DNA from 2 places in the Thioalkalivibrio sp. ALE11 genome. Region 2 is predicted to be linked to the other one. Evidence: predicted binding sites of a transcription regulator. Region 2 holds the regulator's gene; the other holds the start of a gene.
What was found. The regulator LexA, encoded in region 2, represses DNA repair genes until DNA is damaged. The targets are predictions, from matches to a motif close to TACTGTNNATATNNACAGTA.
Positions count from the first base shown of each region.

Region 1 (9,493 bases), on a different contig from region 2:
CGAATCGATCGGCAGGATGCCCTGGCTCCACAGGCTGCCGGGGAAGCTCTCGTAGCGGCCGCGTTCCTCGGCCAGGTCGGTGGAGGCCTTGATGGAGTACCAGGAGATGGCCTCCATGGACGTGTCGGCGAACTCCACGGCCTCTTCCGAGGCGTACGGGATGCGCTGCTTGTACAGGGCGTCCTGGAAGCCCATCACGCCCAGGCCCACCGGGCGATGGCGCAGGTTGGAGCGCCGCGCCTGGGGCACGGAGTAGTAGTTGTAGTCGATCACGTTGTCGAGCATGCGCATGGCCGTGTTCACGGTCTTCTCGAGCTTGGCGTGATCGAACTCGCCGTTCTCGTCCACGTGCGCGGCCAGGTTGACCGAGCCCAGGTTGCACACCGCGATCTCGTCGTCCGAGGTGTTCAGGGTGATCTCGGTGCACAGGTTGGAGCTGTGGACCACGCCGGCGTGCTGCTGCGGGCTGCGCAGGTTGCACGGGTCCTTGAAGGTCATCCACGGATGGCCGGTCTCGAACAGCATGCCGAGCATCTTGCGCCACAGGTCGACCGCGTTGAGGGTCTTGTACACCTTGATCTCGCCGCGCGCGGCCTTCTCTTCGTACTCGCAGTAGCGCTTCTCGAACTCCTCGCCCACCAGGTCGTGCAGGTCGGGGGTCTCGTTGGGCGAGAACAGGGTCCACTGGCCCTCTTCGGCCACGCGCTTCATGAACAGGTCCGGGATCCAGTTGGCGCTGTTCATGTCGTGGGTGCGGCGGCGGTCGTCACCGGTGTTCTTGCGCAGCTCGATGAACTCCTCGACATCGATGTGCCAGGTCTCGAGGTAGGCGCACACCGCGCCCTTGCGCTTGCCGCCCTGGTTCACGGCCACGGCGGTGTCGTTGGCCACCTTGAGGAACGGGACCACGCCCTGCGACTTGCCGTTGGTGCCCTTGATGTGGGCGCCCATGCCGCGCACGCGGGTCCAGTCGTTGCCCAGACCGCCGGCAAACTTGGACAGCAGCGCGTTGTCGCGGATCGCGCTGTAGATGCCGTCGAGGTCATCCGGGACGCTGGTCAGGTAGCAGCTGGAGAGCTGCGGGCGCAGGGTGCCGGAGTTGAACAGCGTCGGCGTGGAGCTCATGAAGTCGAAGCTGGACAGCAGCTCGTAGAACTCGATGGCGCGCGCTTCGCGATCGATCTCGTTGATCGCCAGGCCCATGGCCACGCGCATGAAGAACGCCTGCGGCAGTTCGAAACGCACCTCGTCGCTGTGGATGAAGTAGCGGTCGTACAGGGTCTGCAAGCCGAGATAGGTGAACTGCAGGTCGCGCTCGGGCTTGAGCGCGGCACCCAGCTTGTCGAGGTCGTAGCGGGTCAGCTCGTCGTCCACCAGCTCGAGCTCGGCGGCGCGGCGGATGTAGGCGCCGAAGTACTCCGGATAGCGCTCGGCGAGCTGCGCCTGGGTGGCCTCCTCGCGGCGGCCGGAGACAAAGCTCAGGGCCTCGCGCCGCAGGTTGTCCAGCAGCAGGCGGGCGGTAACCTCGGAGTAGTTGGGCTCCTGTTCGATCATCACGCGCGCGGCCATCACCAGCGCGGTGCCCACGTCCTTTTCGTGCACGCCGTCGAACAGGTTGCGGCGCGCTTCCTTGAGGATGCGCTCGCCTTCCACCTGGTCGATGCCGTCGCAGGCCTCGTCGACCACCGCCTTGAGACGCTGCTCGTCCAGCGGGGCGCGGGTGCCGTCGGCGCGGGTCACGTGGACCACCGGCGCCTCGGCCTCCTCGGCCGGGCCCTGCTCGGCGGCCTCGGCGGCGCGCTTCTGCGCCTGCTGCTCGCGGTAGAGCACGTAGGCACGGGCCACCTTGTGATGGCCGCCGCGCATCAGGGCCAGTTCCACCTGGTCCTGGATGTCCTCGATATGGACGGTGGTGCCCTGGGTGCCGGCGCGGCGGAACAGGTTGTCGCTCACCTGCGCGGACAGCTCCTTGACGATGTCGTGGATGCGCCGGCTGGCCGCGGCGTTGCCGCCTTCCACCGCGAGAAAGGCCTTGGTGATGGCGACCTCGATCTTGGCCGGGTCAAAGCTGGTGACCTTGCCGTTGCGGCGGATCACCTGATGCTGGCCGGGGCTGGTGGCCATCACTTCCGCCGAGGGCTCGGACTGCGGCGGATAGGTCGTGTCCTGTGCGGATTCGGCAGTCTGGGTGTCGCTGTACATGGGGGCAGGCCTCGCGCGAAACGGTCATCTGGAAAAATCTGGGGTCATCGCCCGGCGATGACGTGGAATACTATAGATCGGGGATCGAGCTCTTGCCAGCCACTACATATAGTATTCGGCAAAATAACAAGCGGGGAACAACCTGTGGACAGATTCGGGGATTCGGCGTCCTGCCGCGGCTGGCGCGAGGGCCGCGGTTGTCCACCGGCGGCCCCATGTAGTGATGGCCCGGGGTCACGATCGGGGCGGAACGGGTTCATGAAATTCGCTTATCGCAACGGGTGTTGGACAAGCCTGCCCCGCGCCCCAATAATCCCGCCCATACGACCGATTTCATGGAGCGAGCAAGATGAGTGACGAGAAGCAGCCCGCAGGCATCATGGCCGCCACCGGGGCGGTGCAGGTTTCCTCCGAGAGCGACGAAGCCGCCAGCAAGTCCGGCGGGAACGAGCGCCATTGCCCGCTGCTGATCCTGGGCTCCGGCCCGGCCGGCTGGACCGCCGCAGTGTACGCCGCCCGCGCCAACCTCAACCCGGTCGTCGTCACCGGTCTGGAACAGGGCGGCCAGCTGATGACCACCACCGACGTGGACAACTGGCCGGGCGACGACCAGGGCGTCCAGGGCCCCGAGCTGATGGAGCGCATGAAGCGCCACGCCGAGCGTTTCGACACCACGGTGATCAACGATCACGTGCATACCGTGGACCTGAACCAGCGTCCGTTCCGCCTGACCGGGGACCAGGCCACCTACACCGCGGATGCGCTGATCATCTCCACCGGCGCCTCGGCGCAGTACCTGGGGCTGGAGTCGGAGACCACCTTCGCCGGCAAGGGCGTGTCCGCCTGCGCGACCTGCGACGGCTTCTTCTACCGCAACCAGAAGGTGGCGGTGATCGGCGGCGGCAACACCGCCGTGGAAGAAGCGCTGTACCTGTCCAACATCGCCTCCGAGGTGACCCTGGTCCACCGGCGCGATTCGCTGCGCGCGGAGAAGATCCTGCAGGACAAGCTGTTCGAGAAGGAAAAGAACGGCAACGTGAACATCGAGTGGAACCACAACCTCGACGAGATCCTGGGCGACCAGACCGGCGTGACCGGCGCGCGCCTGAAGCACGCGCAAAGCGGCGAGACCAAGGATATCGACGTGATGGGCGTGTTCATCGCCATCGGCCACAAGCCCAACACCGACATCTTCCAGGGCCAGCTGGACATGGAGAACGGCTATATCAAGGTGAAGGGCGGCCAGGACGGCAACGCCACCGCCACCAGTGTGCCGGGCGTGTTCGCCGCGGGCGACGTGATGGACCACATCTACCGCCAGGCCGTGACCTCCGCGGGCACCGGCTGCATGGCCGCGCTGGACGCGGAGAAATACCTCGACGAGCAGCTGTGACGCGGACACGGCGGTGAGCGAGGAGCACTCGTCCGACGATCCCGGGACCCCGGGCGCGGAAGCCCGTGCGGCGACCGGTGAAGACGGCCCGCCCGCCGGGGTGGACGAGCGCATCGAGCTGCGCGACGGGCTGGGCGAACTCGATCCCGCCGCGTGGGATGCCCTCACCGGCGGGCGCGAGCCGTTTCTGCGCCATGCCTTCCTCGAGGGGCTGGAACGCCACGAGTGCCTGGGACGGGCCTATGGCTGGTTCCCCCAGCACGTGCTGATCTTCCACGACGACGCGCTGGTGGCCGCCGCCCCCGCCTACGCCAAGACCAACAACTACGGCGAGTTCGTCTTCGACTTCGCCTGGGAAGGGGCCTGGCAGCGCCAGGGCCTGCAGTATTACCCCAAGCTGGTGGTCGCGGTGCCCTACACCCCGGCCACCGGTCCCCGTCTGCTGGTACACCCCGAGGCCCCCGACCCGGACCGCCTGCGCCGTCAGCTGCTGCGCGCGCTGGTCTCGCGCGGGCGCGAACTGGAGGCCTCCGGGGTCCACGTGCTGTTCCCCGAGTCCGCCGACCGCGAAGCGCTGGCCCCGCTGGGGCTGCCCGAGCGCATGGGCTGCCAGTACCACTGGACCAACGCGGCGGACGGCGGCTATGCCGATTTCGATGCCTTTCTCGCCGCGCTGTCGTCGAAAAAGCGCAAGAACATCAAGCGCGAACGCCGGCGCGTGGCGGAAGCCGGGATCACCTTCCGCACCGTCACCGGGGCCACCGGCTCGCCGGAGGACTGGGCACGCTTCCATCGCTTCTACGTCGACACCTTCGAGAAGCACATGGGCATCCCCACGCTCACCGAGGCGTTCTTCGTGGAGACGGCCGCCGCACTGGGCGATCAGGTGGTGCTGTTCGAGGCCCGCCGCCCGGAGAATGGCGATGGCGCGGATGGCGACGGCGAGACCATCGCCGCCGCGCTGTGCTACCGCAGCCACGACACCCTGTACGGGCGCTTCTGGGGCGCCACCGAGGACCTGGACGCCCTGCACTTCGAGACCTGCTACTACCAGGGCATCGAGTTCTGCATCCGCGAGGGCCTCACGCGCTTCGAGCCCGGCGCCCAGGGCGAGCACAAGATCCCGCGCGGCTTCCTGCCCACGCCCACCTGGTCGATCCACGCGATCCTGACCCCGGGCTTCGACGGGCCGGTGCGCGATTTCTGCGAACGCGAGGCGGACCTGATGCGCAGCCACTGCGAGCGCCTGCACGAGCATTCGCCCTACCGCCAGGGAGAATCCGGCCATGCCCCCGATTAACCCCGCGATTAATCCCGTAGGAGGCCAGCCCCTGGCCGATCCGGCGCAAGAGATTGCCCGAACGCACAATCGGCCGGAGGGCCGGCCTCCCACCGCCGTAGGAGGCCAGCCCTCTGGCCGATCCGGCACCGCCCGACCTACCCCGGTAGGAGGCCAGCCCTCTGGCCGATCCGGCGCTGGCCGATCCGGCACCGACCGACCAGACACCGCATGAGCCCCCGCAGCCCCATCACCCTCCCCTGGCTGGACCCGGATCACCCGGAGGCGCCGTTCCCGCCGGCGGAGACCGCGCTGGACGAGCCCAACGGTCTGCTCGCCGCCGGCGGCGATCTCTCGGTCCCGCGCCTGATCAACGCCTACCGCAGCGGGATCTTCCCCTGGTTCGAGGCCGGCCAGCCGATCCTGTGGTGGAGCCCCGACCCGCGGGCGGTGCTGGAACCCGGCGCCTTCCGCATCCGCCGCTCGCTGCGCAAGACCCTGCGCAACGCCGGCTACACCGTCACCTTCGACCGCGCCTTCGAGCGCGTGATCGCCGGCTGTGCCGGCCCGCGCGCCCGCTCCGCCGGCACCTGGATCACCCAGAGCATGCAGGAGGCCTATACCGCGCTGCATCGCGTGGGCCATGCGCATTCGGTGGAGGTGTGGGACGGCCCGCGGCTGATCGGCGGGCTCTACGGGGTGGCCGCGGGCCGGCTGTTCTGCGGCGAGTCCATGTTCAGCCTCGAGCGCGACGCCTCGAAGATCGCCCTCGCCTGGCTGTGCCGCCACATGGTGGCCCGGGACTGGCCGCTGATCGACACCCAGATGGCCACCGAACACCTGGTGAACCTGGGCGCGATCGAACTCCCGCGCGACACGTTCCTGCGCCGGATCCGCCCCCTGGTCGCCGACCGGACCGTGCCGCCGCCGGGCCCCTGGACGCTCGACCCGGACCTGCATCCGCTGGACCCGGAGTGGTAGACCCCGGGCAGACCGTCACTGGCGACAAAACGGCCCCACCTGCCAGAACCGCCGGCAGCGGAACTCGGACTCGCAGCTCTCCAGCTGGCTCGCATAGCGACTGGCGCGGTCACGCACCTGACGCGCGGCGCGCTGCACCCCGGGCTTGCCGCGATAGCTGCCGCGGTTATAGCCGCCCTGCCCCTCGTGGTAGGCGAGATACAGGTGCTCCGGGTTATGCAGGGAAACCCCGGTCATGCGCCGGGTGCGCTCGTTGTACCAGCCGATGAAGTCGGTCGCGTGCTTCATGTGCGTGCGCCGGGCGAAGCGGCTGCCGGCGTCCTCGCGGTATTCGCCCCAGACGGGGTCCTGGGCCTGGGCATAGCCATAGGCCGAGGACGGCCGGCGCCACGGGATGATCCCCAGCAGGCGCTCGCGCGGCGGGCGCACGTGGCTGCGGAACGAGGACTCCTGCTGGATGATCGCCATCTGCGTGGCGATGGGCGTGCCCCATTGCTCCTGGGAGTCCAGGGCGTAGTCGTACCAGCGCGGTTCCTCGCGGAAGATCTCGCAGATGTTGCTCTGATCCTGCGGCGGCGAGGGCGAGAGCATCGCGCAGCCGCTGGCCGTCAGCACCAGGGCCAGCAGGGCCAGGGCCCGCATTGCCAGTCGTGAGTTCACCCCGATCTCCGTGTTCTTCCCTTGCGATCCGCGCAGTATAGGACAGCACGCACCGGCCGGGCAGTTGCGGGAGACGCCGGGGGCATGTTCCATTCTCCCGACCCATCCCATTCGGCCGAACAAAGGATCCGCACATGAGCGACAACCCCACCGCAGGCTTCCGCTTCAACCACACCATGCTGCGCGTGAAGGACCCCGACGCGTCGCTGGATTTCTACCGCCGCGTGTTCGGCATGGAGCTGGTGAAGACCCTGGACTTCCCGGAATTCGAGTTCACGCTGTATTTCCTCGCGCGTCAGGACGACGACGAACCCGCCCCGCCGCAGGACGAGGGCGAACGCACCCGCTGGATGTTCAGCCAGCGCGGCATCCTCGAGCTGACCTACAACTACGGCACCGAGAAGGATCCGGACTTCCACTACCACGACGGCAACGCCGAACCGCAGGGCTTCGGCCACATCTGCTTCTCGGTGCCCGACCTGGACGCCGCGGTGCGCTGGTTCGACCAGAATAACGTGGAGTTCGTGAAGCGCCCGGACGAGGGCGGACTGAAGGACATCGCCTTCGTGAAGGACCTCGACGGCTACTGGATCGAGATCCTGGAGCCCGCGCGCCTCACCGGCCTGGGGCGCTGATCCCCCGCCCCATTTCCGAAGCCCCCTGACAGCCCTCGCCGTCCCCCGGAATCCGGGGGGGCGGCTTGCTTCGCCCGTAATACTGTACAAATATACAGTATATGGACGAACGCGAACCCACAGCCGACACCGCCCCGGCCTTTGCCGAGCTGACGGCGCTGAGCAACTTCTCGTTCCTGCGCGGGGCCTCGCACCCGGAGGAGCTGGTGGAGCGCGCGGCGGCGCTGGGCTATCGCGCGCTGGCACTGACCGACATCGCCTCGCTGGCGGGCCTGGTGCGCGCGCACGAGGCGGCGCAGCGCACCGGCGTACACCTGATCGCCGGCGCCCGCCTGCGGCTGGCCGACGGCCCCGAGCTGACCGTGCTGGTGCGCGAGCGCACGGGCTACGCCGCGCTGTGCCGGGTGATCAGCACCGCCCGCCGGGCCGCGGACAAGGGCGAGCATCACCTGACCCGGGCGGATCTGGAGGCGGTCCCGGAAGCCGAGCGCGCCGGCTGGCACGTGCTGCTGCATCTGTGGCCGGAATCCGACACGGCCGATCCCGACGACGCAGCGGCCTGGCTGCGGGCATGGGCCCCGCCCGGGCAGGGGCATCTGGCGGTCGCGCTGCTGCGCACGCCCGGGGATCCGGCGCAGATCGCCCGGGCACGGCAGCTCGCGCAGGCACACGACCTGCCGGTGACGGCCTGCGGCGACGTGCACATGCATGCGCGCGGACGGCGCGCACTGCAGGACGTGCTGACCGCACTGCGCCACCGCTGTACCGTGGCGCAGGCGGCCGACCGCCTGTTCCCCAACGGCGAACGCGGCCTGCGCCCGCGCGCGGACCTGGCCACGCTGTATCCGGCCGCCTGGCTGCATCATGCGGTCGCCATCGCCGACGACTGCCGCTTCTCCCTGGACGAACTCGAATACCACTACCCCACCGACCCGCTGCCGCCCGGGCGCACCGCCACCGAGTACCTGCGCGAGGAGAGCCTGCGCGGGGCCCGCAAGCGCTGGCCCGACGGTATCCCGGAGGCGGTGCAGGCGCAGATCGAGCGCGAGCTGGGCATCATCGCCGAGCTGGGCTACGAACCCTACTTCCTCACCGTGTACGACATCGTGCGCTTCGCCCGCAGCCGCGGGATCCTGTGCCAGGGCCGGGGTTCGGCGGCCAACTCGGCGGTGTGCTACGCGCTGGGCATCACCGCGGTGGATCCGTCGCGCTCCAGCATGCTGTTCGAGCGCTTCATCTCCGCCGAGCGCGGCGAGCCGCCGGATATCGACGTCGACTTCGAGCACGAGCGCCGCGAGGAGGTGATCCAGTACATCTACCGGCGCTACGGCCGCGACCGCGCGGCGCTGGCCTGCACCGTGATCCGCTACCGCCGCCGCAGCGCCCTGCGCGACGTGGGCCGGGCGCTGGGGCTCTCGCGCGCGCGACTGGATGCCCTGACCGCCAATCTGGCCTGGTGGGACGAGGGCATCCCGGCCGAGCGCCTGCGCGAGGTCGGCCTGGAACCCGACGGCGCCCTGGCCCGCCAGTGGCAGGCCCTGACCGCCGAGCTGGTCGGGTTCCCGCGCCATCTGTCGCAGCACACCGGCGGCTTCGTGATCGCCGCCGGGCGGCTCGACGAGCTGGTGCCGATCGAGAACGCGGCGATGCCCGAACGCAGCGTGATCCAGTGGGACAAGGACGACCTCGACGCCGCCGGCCTGCTGAAGATCGACGTGCTGTCGCTGGGGATGCTCTCCTGCGTGCGCCGCGCGCTGGAGCTGATGCACCGGCACCGCGGCCGCGACTGGGGCCTGGCCGACATCCCGGCCGAGGACCCGGCGGTCTACGCGATGCTGCAGAAGGCCGACAGCCTGGGGGTGTTCCAGATCGAGTCGCGCGCACAGATGAGCATGCTGCCGCGGCTGAAGCCGAAGAACTTCTACGACCTGGTGATCGAGATCGCCATCGTGCGTCCCGGCCCGATCCAGGGCGAGATGGTGCATCCCTATCTCAAGCGCCGGGCACACCCCGAGCGGGTGCGCTTCCCCAACGCGGAGATCGAACGGGTGCTGGGGCGCACCCTGGGCGTGCCCATCTTTCAGGAACAGGTGATCGAGCTGGCGATGGTGGCGGCCGGGTTCTCCGCCGGCGAGGCCGACGGGCTGCGCCGCTCCATCGGCGCCTGGCGCCGCCGCGGGGATCTCGGGCGCTGGCGCGAGCGGCTGCTGGAGGGGATGCGCGAGCGCGGCTATTCCGCCGAGTTCGCCGAGCGGCTGTATCGCCAGATCCTCGGCTTCGGCGAATACGGCTTCCCCGAATCGCACTCCGCCAGCTTCGCGCTGATCACCTGGGTCTCGGCCT
Region 1 covers NZ_KB906166.1:321,838-331,330, reverse strand. The annotation lists gene F620_RS0105615 (ribonucleoside-diphosphate reductase subunit alpha) at 1-2,202, opposite strand, end outside; gene trxB (thioredoxin-disulfide reductase) at 2,552-3,595, shown strand; gene F620_RS0105605 (GNAT family N-acetyltransferase) at 3,609-4,895, shown strand; gene aat (leucyl/phenylalanyl-tRNA--protein transferase) at 5,106-5,855, shown strand; gene F620_RS0105595 (hypothetical protein) at 5,871-6,497, opposite strand; gene gloA (lactoylglutathione lyase) at 6,650-7,150, shown strand; gene F620_RS0105585 (error-prone DNA polymerase) at 7,252-9,493, shown strand, end outside.
Region 1: the regulator LexA is predicted to act here: its motif matches at 7,231-7,250, upstream of F620_RS0105585 (error-prone DNA polymerase).

Region 2 (9,493 bases):
GTCGCGAATGCCGTGGTCATCCTCGCCGCCTCGCCGCTGTTCGCGGCCCTGTTTTCGGGCCTGATCCTGCACGAATGGATCCCGCTGCGGACCTGGGTCGCGATCCTGCTCAGCCTGGCCGGCATCGTCGGCGTGTTCGCCGGCTCGCTGGAAACCGGCGGCTGGCTGGGGGACCTGTTCGCGCTGGGCGCGGCCATGGTGGTCGGCCTCAAGCTGACCCTGCTGCGCCGTTCGCCGCAGATCGACCGGCTCGCGGTGATCGCCACCGGCGGCCTTCTGGGCGCGGCGATTGCGCTCTTCTTTGCCGCGCCGCTGGCGGTGTCGGCCACCAGCCTGGCCACGCTGCTGCTGATGGGCGCGGTCCAGCTGCCACTGGCGCTGGTGATGATCGCCCTGGCCACCCGCCACCTCCCGGCCGGGGAAGTCGCCCTGTTCCTGGTCCTGGAAGCGGTATTCGGTACCCTGTGGGTCTGGCTGTTCCTGGCCGAGGCGCCGCCGCTGATGACGCTCGTCGCGGGGACGGCCGTTCTGGTGACCCTGGCCCTGCACGCGCTGGCCAGCTGGCGCGACGAGGCACGCTGAAAGCCGGTTATACTCGGCGACAGGGAACAGTACGGGGAGCCCCATGCCGGGAAGGCACGATCCACCCGCGAAGAACCACGGACATCCGGCATGGATGTTCGCGGTACTGGCCTGGATACTGATGGGCTTCCTGCTGCTGTCGCTCGCCGGCGGCACCGCCCAGGCCCAGACCCCGGGTGGCAACCCCGACGACGCCGACGGGGCCGCCCCCACCATCACCCTGCATTTCTTCTGGACCCGCGAGTGTCCGCGCTGCCTCGACGCACTGCCCGTGGTCCATCAGCTGGCGCAGGACTACCCCTGGCTGGACGTGCGCAGCTACGACCTGACCGCACACCCGCAACTGGGCTCGATCTACCGCCAGATGGCCGCCGAACGCGACGAGCAGGCCCGGGCGGTACCCGGTTTCCTGTTCTGCGGCGCGATGCTGGAGGGGTTCGACACGCGCGGCCGTCAGGAGGCCCGGCTGCGCGAACTGCTGGAGACCTGTCACCGGCGGGTTCAGGCCGGCGAACCGCCCGAGCTGGAACGCGCGCTGTGGACCGAGGCCGAGCCGCTGCGCCTGCCCCTGTTCGGCGAGCTGCACCCCGACCGGCTGTCCCTGCCGGCGCTGACGCTGATTCTCGCGGGCTTCGACGCGTTCAATCCCTGTGCCTTCTTCGTCCTGCTGTTCCTGCTGAGCGTGGTGGTGCACAGCCGCAGTCGGGGCCGCATCCTGCTGATCGGAGGGGTCTTCGTGGCCATCTCCGGGGTCATCTACTTCACCTTCATGACCGCCTGGCTGAACGCCTTCCTGGTACTCGGCGAGATGCCTCTGATCACGCGCATCGCCGGGGCCGTGGCGCTGGCGATGGCGTTGATCAATATCAAGGACTACTTCCTGTTCAAGCGCGGAGTATCGCTGAGCATCCCGGACTCGGCCCGGCCCGGACTGTTCCGCCGCATGCGCGAGCTGACCCAGGCCGACAGCCTGCCCTGGGTGCTGGGCGCCACCGTGGTGCTGGCGGTGGTGGTCAACCTCTACGAGATCCTGTGCACCCTGGGCTTCCCGATGATCTACACCCGCATCCTGACCACCCACGACCCCGGGGCCGTGGGCTATTACGGCTATCTGCTCGCGTACAACCTGATCTACGTACTGCCGATGCTGGCGATCGTCGCGCTGTTCGCCTTCACCCTGGGCAACCGCAAGCTGCAGGAACACGAGGGGCGTCTGCTCAAACTGCTGTCCGGGATGATGATGCTGGCGCTGGGCCTGCTACTGCTGCTGCGCCCGGACCTGCTCTCCAGCCCGGCGTTCGCGATCGGGGCGATCGGCGTGGCCATCCTGCTGACACTGATCATCCGTCGGCTCACCCGAACGCGCGCCTCGGGCTGAGGCGGTCCCTGTCACACCCGGGCCGTCGGCTCGAACGGGACGACCAGGGCCTGTTCCTCCTCCTGGATCCGCTCGCGTTCCTCCTCGGCCGCATCCTGCAACCCGAAGAACCACACCACGAACAGCAGCGTGAACACCACGAAGAACGCCATGCCCGCCCACGAGAGCACGTGCAGCACCGGTCCCGGGCGGTCCTTCTCCGCCACCTCGGGGCGCTGGATGGCGCGATAGTTGAGCCAGGCGAACACCGGCGAGGTCAGGAACGACACCACCATCGCGAACTGCAGCATCGCCAGCAGATCGGTCAGCAGGAACTGAATGATCACGATGCAGGCCACTACCGTGAACAGCAGCCATGCGACCAGCGCGCGCCGCAACCCCGCCTCCGGGCGGTCGAACAGCAGCAGGGTGCTCATCGCCAGCGAGCGCGGCCAGCCGTCCATGCAGGTCAGGGTGGTACTGAACATCGCGGAAAACGCCGCCAGCACGATCAGCCAGTGCGCCCAGTCACCGATGGTCGAGGTGTACATCTCGATGAAGCGAGCGGAGAACTCGCCGGCCGTCATGTCGGCCAGCTCGATCCCCGCGCCCGCGCGATACATCACCAGCGCACCCAGGGCGAGGAAGAACACCGCCAGCACCACGGTCACGATGTAGCCGATGTGGAAATCGGTGGTCGACTCGCCCACCGTGGCACGGTGCCCGGTCTCGATCTCGCGCGAGGTCCGCCACAGCGACGGCCACGCCGCGATGTCAATGGGCGCCGGCATCCAGCCCATGAACATGATGATGAAGCCGATGGAGGCAAGGTCCCACGGGTCGCGCCCGACGAACCCCTCGGGGATCTCCGCGCTCTGCCAGATCGCCACGATCACCGCGGTCAGGGTGGACACCGCCAGCAGGAACACCACCACCTTGGCGATCTTGTCCAGCAGCTGATAATGCCCGGCGATGATGATGGCGGCACACAGCAACAGGATGCCGATGGCGATCCCGGTCACGTAATCGGCGGCATCCACGAACGGGAACGCCAGAAACAGACTGGCGGAGATGAACGCGACCCCCGCGGTATTGAGGAAGGCATTGACCAGATTCAGGCCAAAGAAGGCCGCGAGGAAGCCCTTCCCCATGCGCCGGTAGCCATGCAGGATCGTGTCACCCGTGGCCGCGCGGTACTTCACCGCGTACAGGAAGAACGGGTACTTGAACAGGTTGGCCAGCAGCAACAATCCCAGCAGGGACCAGCCGTAAAGTGCACCGGCCTGGGTCGAGGACACCAGATGGGAACCGCCGATCGCGGCGCCGGCCATCAGGATGCCCGGCCCGATCGCCTTGCCCAGATCCGTCCGGGGCTGCCAGAACAACTGCATGGATCACCTCGCGTTGGCCGGAACAGTCAGCCGCACCCGGGGCAGCACGGACTCGATCAGCGCTGCAGCTTCGCAGGGGGCCACCTGCCCTTGTGGGAGCGCGCTTGCGCGCGAACGCGGCGAAGGGTAGCGCATTGCCCGGGCGACGACCATGGGCACCGGAAATCCCCGCGCGGTCCTGCCCCCTTCGCGGCACCCGGCGGGAACACCTTACACTGTGCGCGATCCCGGCTACTCGTTTCGCGAAAAGGACCCCCAGTGACCGCCATCCGCATCCAGGACCTGCGCAAGTGGTACGACGGCACGCCGGTGGTGGACGGCGTGAACCTGGAGATCCCGGAAGGCGAGTTCTTCGGCCTGCTGGGCCCCAACGGCGCGGGCAAGACCACCACCCTGCGAATGTTACTGGGTCTCAGCCCCGTCGATGCCGGTCACATCGAGGTGCTCGGCGAGACGATGCCCGAAGGCGAGCGCCGGATCCGTCACCGCCTCGGGGTGGTCCCTCAGTTCGATACCCTCGACCCGGATTTCACGGTGAGCGAGAACATGTTCACCTACGCGTCCTACTTCGGCCTGTCCGGCCCGGCGCTGCAGGCGCGGGTCGATGCCCTGCTGGAGCGGGTCAACCTGAGCGACAAGCGCGACGCGCGCATCCAGTCGCTGTCCGGGGGCATGAAACGGCGCCTGACGCTCGCCCGCGCGCTGATCAACGACCCGGCCGCGGTGATCCTCGACGAACCCACGACCGGACTCGATCCCCAGGCCCGTCACCACCTCTGGCGACAGCTGCGCGAGCTGCGTGCCTCGGGCGTCACCCTGGTGCTGACCACGCACTACATGGAGGAGGCCGAAGAGCTGTGCGACCGCATCGCGATCATCGACCATGGCCGCATCATCGCCTGTGACACGCCCGCCGGGCTGATCCGCGAGCACGTCGAACCCTGGGTGGCCACGGTCGCCGGCCACGGCGCCGCCGCGTCCATCGAAAACGAACTGGGGCCGCGCGACCGCGCCCACCAGGTCGCCGACACCTGGCTGATCTACACCCCCGACCCGGAAGGCCTGCGCGGCCGGCTGGAGGCGCGCGGGGAACGCATGGGCCTGCGCGAGGCCAATCTCGAGGACGTCTTCCTCAAGCTCACCGGCCACGACCTGCGGGACTGAATACCCATGCGCCAGCGCACCCATCCTCTGCTGCCGCGTCCCGGCATGCGCCTGTTCGCCGTATGGCGCCGCAACCTGCGGGTGTGGCGCAAGCTGCTGCTGCCCGCGGTGGTCGGCAACTTCGGCGAACCGATCCTCTACCTGCTGGCGTTCGGGGTCGGCTTCGGCGCCATGGTGGGCGAGGTCGACGGCATGCGCTACATGGTGTTCATCGCCTCCGGCATCGTCGCCTCCAGCGCGATGATGACCGCCAGCTTCGAGGGCATGTACTCGGCCTATACGCGCATGGCGGAACAGAACACCTGGCTCGGCATGCTCGCGACCCCGCTCACGCTGGACGACATCGTGTTCGGCGAGGCGGTGTGGGCGGCCACCAAGGGCCTGATCTCCGCGATCACCGTACTGATCGTGGCCAGCCTGCTGGGGCTGGTGGCCGATGCGCGCGCCCTGCTCGCGCTGCCGGTGATCTTCCTCGCTGCCTTCACCTTCGGCGCGCTGGCGCTGGTCGTCACCTCGCTGGCGCGCAGCTACGATTTCTTCCTCTACTACTTCACCCTGGCGGTCACCCCCATGCTGCTGCTGTCCGGGGTTTTCTTCCCCCTGGAACAGCTCCCCGGCTGGGTGCAGACCCTGGCCTGGATGCTGCCGCTGGCCCACGTAATCGAACTGGTGCGGCCATTGATGACCGGCGACTGGCCGGTCCGGTGGCTGCCCCATCTCGCGGTCATCATTGGCTACGGCGTCCTGGCCATCAGCGTGGCCAGCTACCGCATCCGCCGCCGGCTGTTGCAATAGAGCGGGAATGCTCCAATGATTCGCGTTGTCCTCTAAAACGAACCCTTTCCATCACCTTCAGGTACGAATCGATGAAGAACTGGCTGTTTGCAATCCTTCTGGCCCTGCCGGCCGCCGCGCTGGCGCAGAACGTGGAAATCCGTGACATCGAGGAAGGCGACGGCGACGAGGTCGTGCGCCATGACACCGTGACCGTACATTACACCGGCTGGGTGTACGAGGATGGCGAGGACCAGGGCGAACCCTTCGATTCCAGTCGTGACCGCGGCCAGCCGTTCACCCTGACCCTGGGTGCCGGCGAGGTCATTCCGGGCTGGGAGAAGGGCCTGGAGGGCATGCGCGAGGGTGGGAAGCGCGAGATCATCATCCCGCCGGAACTGGGCTACGGGTCACGCGGCGCCGGTGACGTGATCCCGCCGAACGCCACTCTGCGCTTCGAAGTGGAGATCCTGGAAGTGGAGCGGGCGCCCTTCGGCGGCCTGAACAATAACGAGCTGGCCGGGATGCTGGAACGCGACGACGTGACCGTGGTCGACATCCGCCGCCCCGACGAATGGGCCGAGACCGGGGTGGTCGAAGGCAGCCTGCGCATGACCGCCTTCGACGAACGCGGCCAGTTCATTCCGCAATTCGGTCAGGCGTTCACCGATGCGGTAGACCCGGATGACACCGTGGTCCTGATCTGCCGCACCGGCAGCCGCACCGGCGTACTGGCCCGCGCGCTGGCCGACGGTCTGGGGTACGAGGACGTCCATAACGTCACCGACGGCATCAAGCACTGGCTCGAAGAAGACCGCGTGGTGCGCCACGACTGCCCCGATACCGAGGAGACGGCGGTTTGCTGATGCGGCGACACGCCGGCCCCGGGGCCCTCGGTCTGGTCCTGCTGCTGCTCGCGGCCCCGGCCACGGGCGAAGGGGACGAACACGAGGAACTGCCGGCAGTGCTCCCCGAGCCGGTGACCACCACGCATTCGCTGGAAACGGTGGACGGCGAACGGCTGGAGTACCGCGCGACGGTCGGCTACACCCCGCTGGGCGAGGATCGCGAACACCCCGAGGCGCGGGTCTTCAGCGTGGCCTATACGGTGGACGACGAAGAAGCCGACCGCCCGGTGACCTTCCTGTTCAACGGCGGACCGGGGGCGGCCTCGGCCTATCTCAACGTCGGCGGACTCGGACCGCGGGTCCTGGACACCGACGACCGGGGCCTGTCGGCCGCCACGCCACCACGGCTGACGGACAACCCGAAGACCTGGCTGGCGTTTACCGACCTCGTCTTCATCGATCCGCCGGGCACCGGCTTCAGCCGGGTGATGGAGGCCGGCGATCCCGAAGATTTCTTCGAGCCGGAGGGCGACCTGGCCGCCCTGGAAGAAACCCTGGAACGCTGGCTGGACGACCACGAACGGCGCGGCGACCCGGTGTACCTCGGCGGGGAAAGCTATGGCGGCTATCGCGCCGGTGCCCTGCCGGCGCGGCTGATGCGCAACTCCGGCATCAGCGTCTCGGGCACGGTGCTGGTCTCCCCCGCGCTGGATTTCGGCATGCTCGAGGGCGGCACCGGCCGCCCGCTCCCGCACGCACTGATGCTGCCGGCGCTGACCGCCTCGGCACGCGCGCATGACCGCCTGGGCGATGACCCGCCGAGCCTCGAGCAGGCGGAGGCATTCGCGCTGGGGGACTATCTCGAAGGCCTGCTGCATCCGGACCGGATCGACGCGGACTGGATCGATGAAGTGGCCCGATTCACCGGGATCGACCGCGACCACCTGCGCGCGACCGGCGGCCGCGTCACCCTGAACATGGCGCAGCGTGGCCTGCTGCGGGACGAGGGCCGGCTGGTCAGCCTGTACGATGGCGGGATCGATTCGCCCGATCCGGTCCCGACCCGCGCGCGACCGCGGGCCGATGCCATCCTCGACGGTCTGGTGGCCCCGCTGTCCACCGCCATGCTGGACCACCTGCGCAACACCCTGGACTGGTCACACGGGCATCAGTATCGCCTGCTCAGCCGCGAGGTCTTCGGTGCCTGGGACTGGGACAGCTCGCAGCGGACCGGCCCGGCCTCGGCGATGGACGACCTGGCCACCGCCCTGGCACTGGATCCCCGCTTTCGCATCTTCAGCGTGCACGGCGAGGCCGACCTGATCACCCCCTATTTCGCCACCGAATGGCTGCTGGGGCAGATCGCGCATGCCGCGGACCCGGGCGACGACGAGCGCATCGTCACCGGCCGCTATCCCGGCGGGCACATGCTGTACATGCGTGCCGACACCAACGCCGAGCTGTTCGACGACGCCCGGCGCTTCTACACCGGACACGCAGCGGACCCCGACTGACCGCTTGCCGACCCGGGCGCCCTCCGGTTACTGTAATTATGAACAGTATCCGGAGCCGCCCCGTGTCGTCCGTCCCGTCGCTCACCCCGCGCCAGCAGGCCATCCTCGACTACATCACCGAGGTGATGACCACCCAGGGCACCGCACCCACGCGCAACGAGATCGCCGCGGCCTTCGGCTTCCGCTCGCCGCATGCGGCGGAATGCCACCTCAAGGCCCTGGCGCGCAAGGGCGCGATCGAACTGGTGGGCGGGGCGGCCCGCGGGATCCGCCTGTCCCCCGAGGCCCGCCCGTCTCCCGGCACGCCCCCGGAAGCGGACGGCATTCCCCTGATCGGCCGGGTCGCGGCCGGCTCGCCGCTGCTGGCCACCGAACACATCGAGGGGCACTACCAACTCGGCGACGCCCTGTTCCGCGCCCGCCCCGACTACCTGCTGCGGGTACACGGCGAAAGCATGCGTGATGCCGGCATCCTCGACGGCGACCTGCTCGCCGTGCGCCGCACGCCGGAGGCCCGGGATGGCCAGATCGTGGTCGCGCGCATCGAGGACGAGGTCACGGTCAAGCGCTTCCACCACGATGGTTCGCGGATCCGCCTGCTGCCCGAAAACCCCGATTTCGCCCCCATCGATATCGACCCCGAGCGCCGCGAACTCGCGATCGAGGGGATCGGCGTGGGCGTGCTGCGCGATCTGGAAAGGGAATGAGCCGCGCCCTGGACTCACTGCTGGAACACCCGTCCCTGTGGCGCGGCCGCCAGGGCGCCCCCGCCAGCGGCGACGCGGTCTGGCCAGCGGGGACACCCGAACTGGAAACGGCCCTGGGCGGCGGCTGGCCGCGCGGCCAGCTGGTGGAACTGCTGGGCGCGCCCTTCGGCAGCGGCGAGACCCGCCTGCTGGTCCCGATGCTCGCCGCCTGCGGGCGCGCACGGCTGTGGATCGCCCTGATCGGCCCGCCGGCCACCCCCTGGCTCCCCGGCTGGCAACAGCTGGGCATTCCCCCGGAGCGGGTCCTGCTGGTGCGGGCCGACCAGGACGGCGAACGCCTGTGGAGTGCGGAACAGTGCCTGCGCGACCCGGCCTTTGGCGTGTTGCTGATCTGGATCCATGGCCCCGCGGAGACCGCACGACTGCGGCGTCTGCGCCTGGCGGCCGGCGAAAGCCGCGCCTGTGCCGTGCTCCATCGTCCACCACAGGCCGCGGAACAGCCCTCACCCGCACATCAGCGCCTGCAATGGCAGCCCCATGGCCGGGGCCTGCGCCTGCACTTCATCAAGGGCAGCGGCGCCCGGTACCGGCGCGGCCGGCCGCTGGATCTCTCCGTGGCGCACCCGCCTCCCGCGGAGGGCACCCCGTGATCCCGGACACACGTCCTGCACGACCGGCACCCGACACGGAGCAGGCCCACCCGGGCCCGACCCTGCAACTGCTCCCGGGGCTCCCGGAGCCGGCGCGGGAACCTGACCCCGCTCCCGTCCCCGCGCCGGAGGCCCGGGAATGCTGGCTGGCCGTGCAGCTTCCGCATCTGGCCCTGGATCTTCAGGCCCGCCGCCGCGCGGATGCCGCCCGTCTCGCGCAGCATCCCCTGCTGATCGTGGAACGCGGGGAACGACCCCGGGTGCATGCCGCCAACCGTGCCGCGCGCCGCGCCGGCGCCCGCCCGGGCATGCCCCTGGGCGATGCCCTGGCCCTTCTGGACACCCCGGAACTGATCGAGGACGACCCGGCGGCCCGCGCGCGCGAGATTCACCAACTCGCCGCCGCCCTGCTGCAGTTCAGCGACCACGTGCATCCCGAACCCGAAGAGCAGCGCATCCTGCTGGAGGTCGGGCGCAGCCGGCGCCTGTTCGGCGGGCTGCCGGCC
Region 2 covers NZ_KB906170.1:87,051-96,543, forward strand. The annotation lists gene F620_RS0109215 (DMT family transporter) at 1-582, shown strand, start outside; gene F620_RS0109220 (hypothetical protein) at 677-1,960, shown strand; gene F620_RS0109225 (NRAMP family divalent metal transporter) at 1,972-3,330, opposite strand; gene F620_RS0109230 (ABC transporter ATP-binding protein) at 3,589-4,494, shown strand; gene F620_RS0109235 (ABC transporter permease) at 4,501-5,289, shown strand; gene F620_RS0109240 (FKBP-type peptidyl-prolyl cis-trans isomerase) at 5,361-6,134, shown strand; gene F620_RS0109245 (S10 family peptidase) at 6,134-7,630, shown strand; gene lexA (transcriptional repressor LexA) at 7,669-8,337, shown strand; gene imuA (translesion DNA synthesis-associated protein ImuA) at 8,334-8,987, shown strand; gene F620_RS0109260 (DNA polymerase Y family protein) at 9,134-9,493, shown strand, end outside.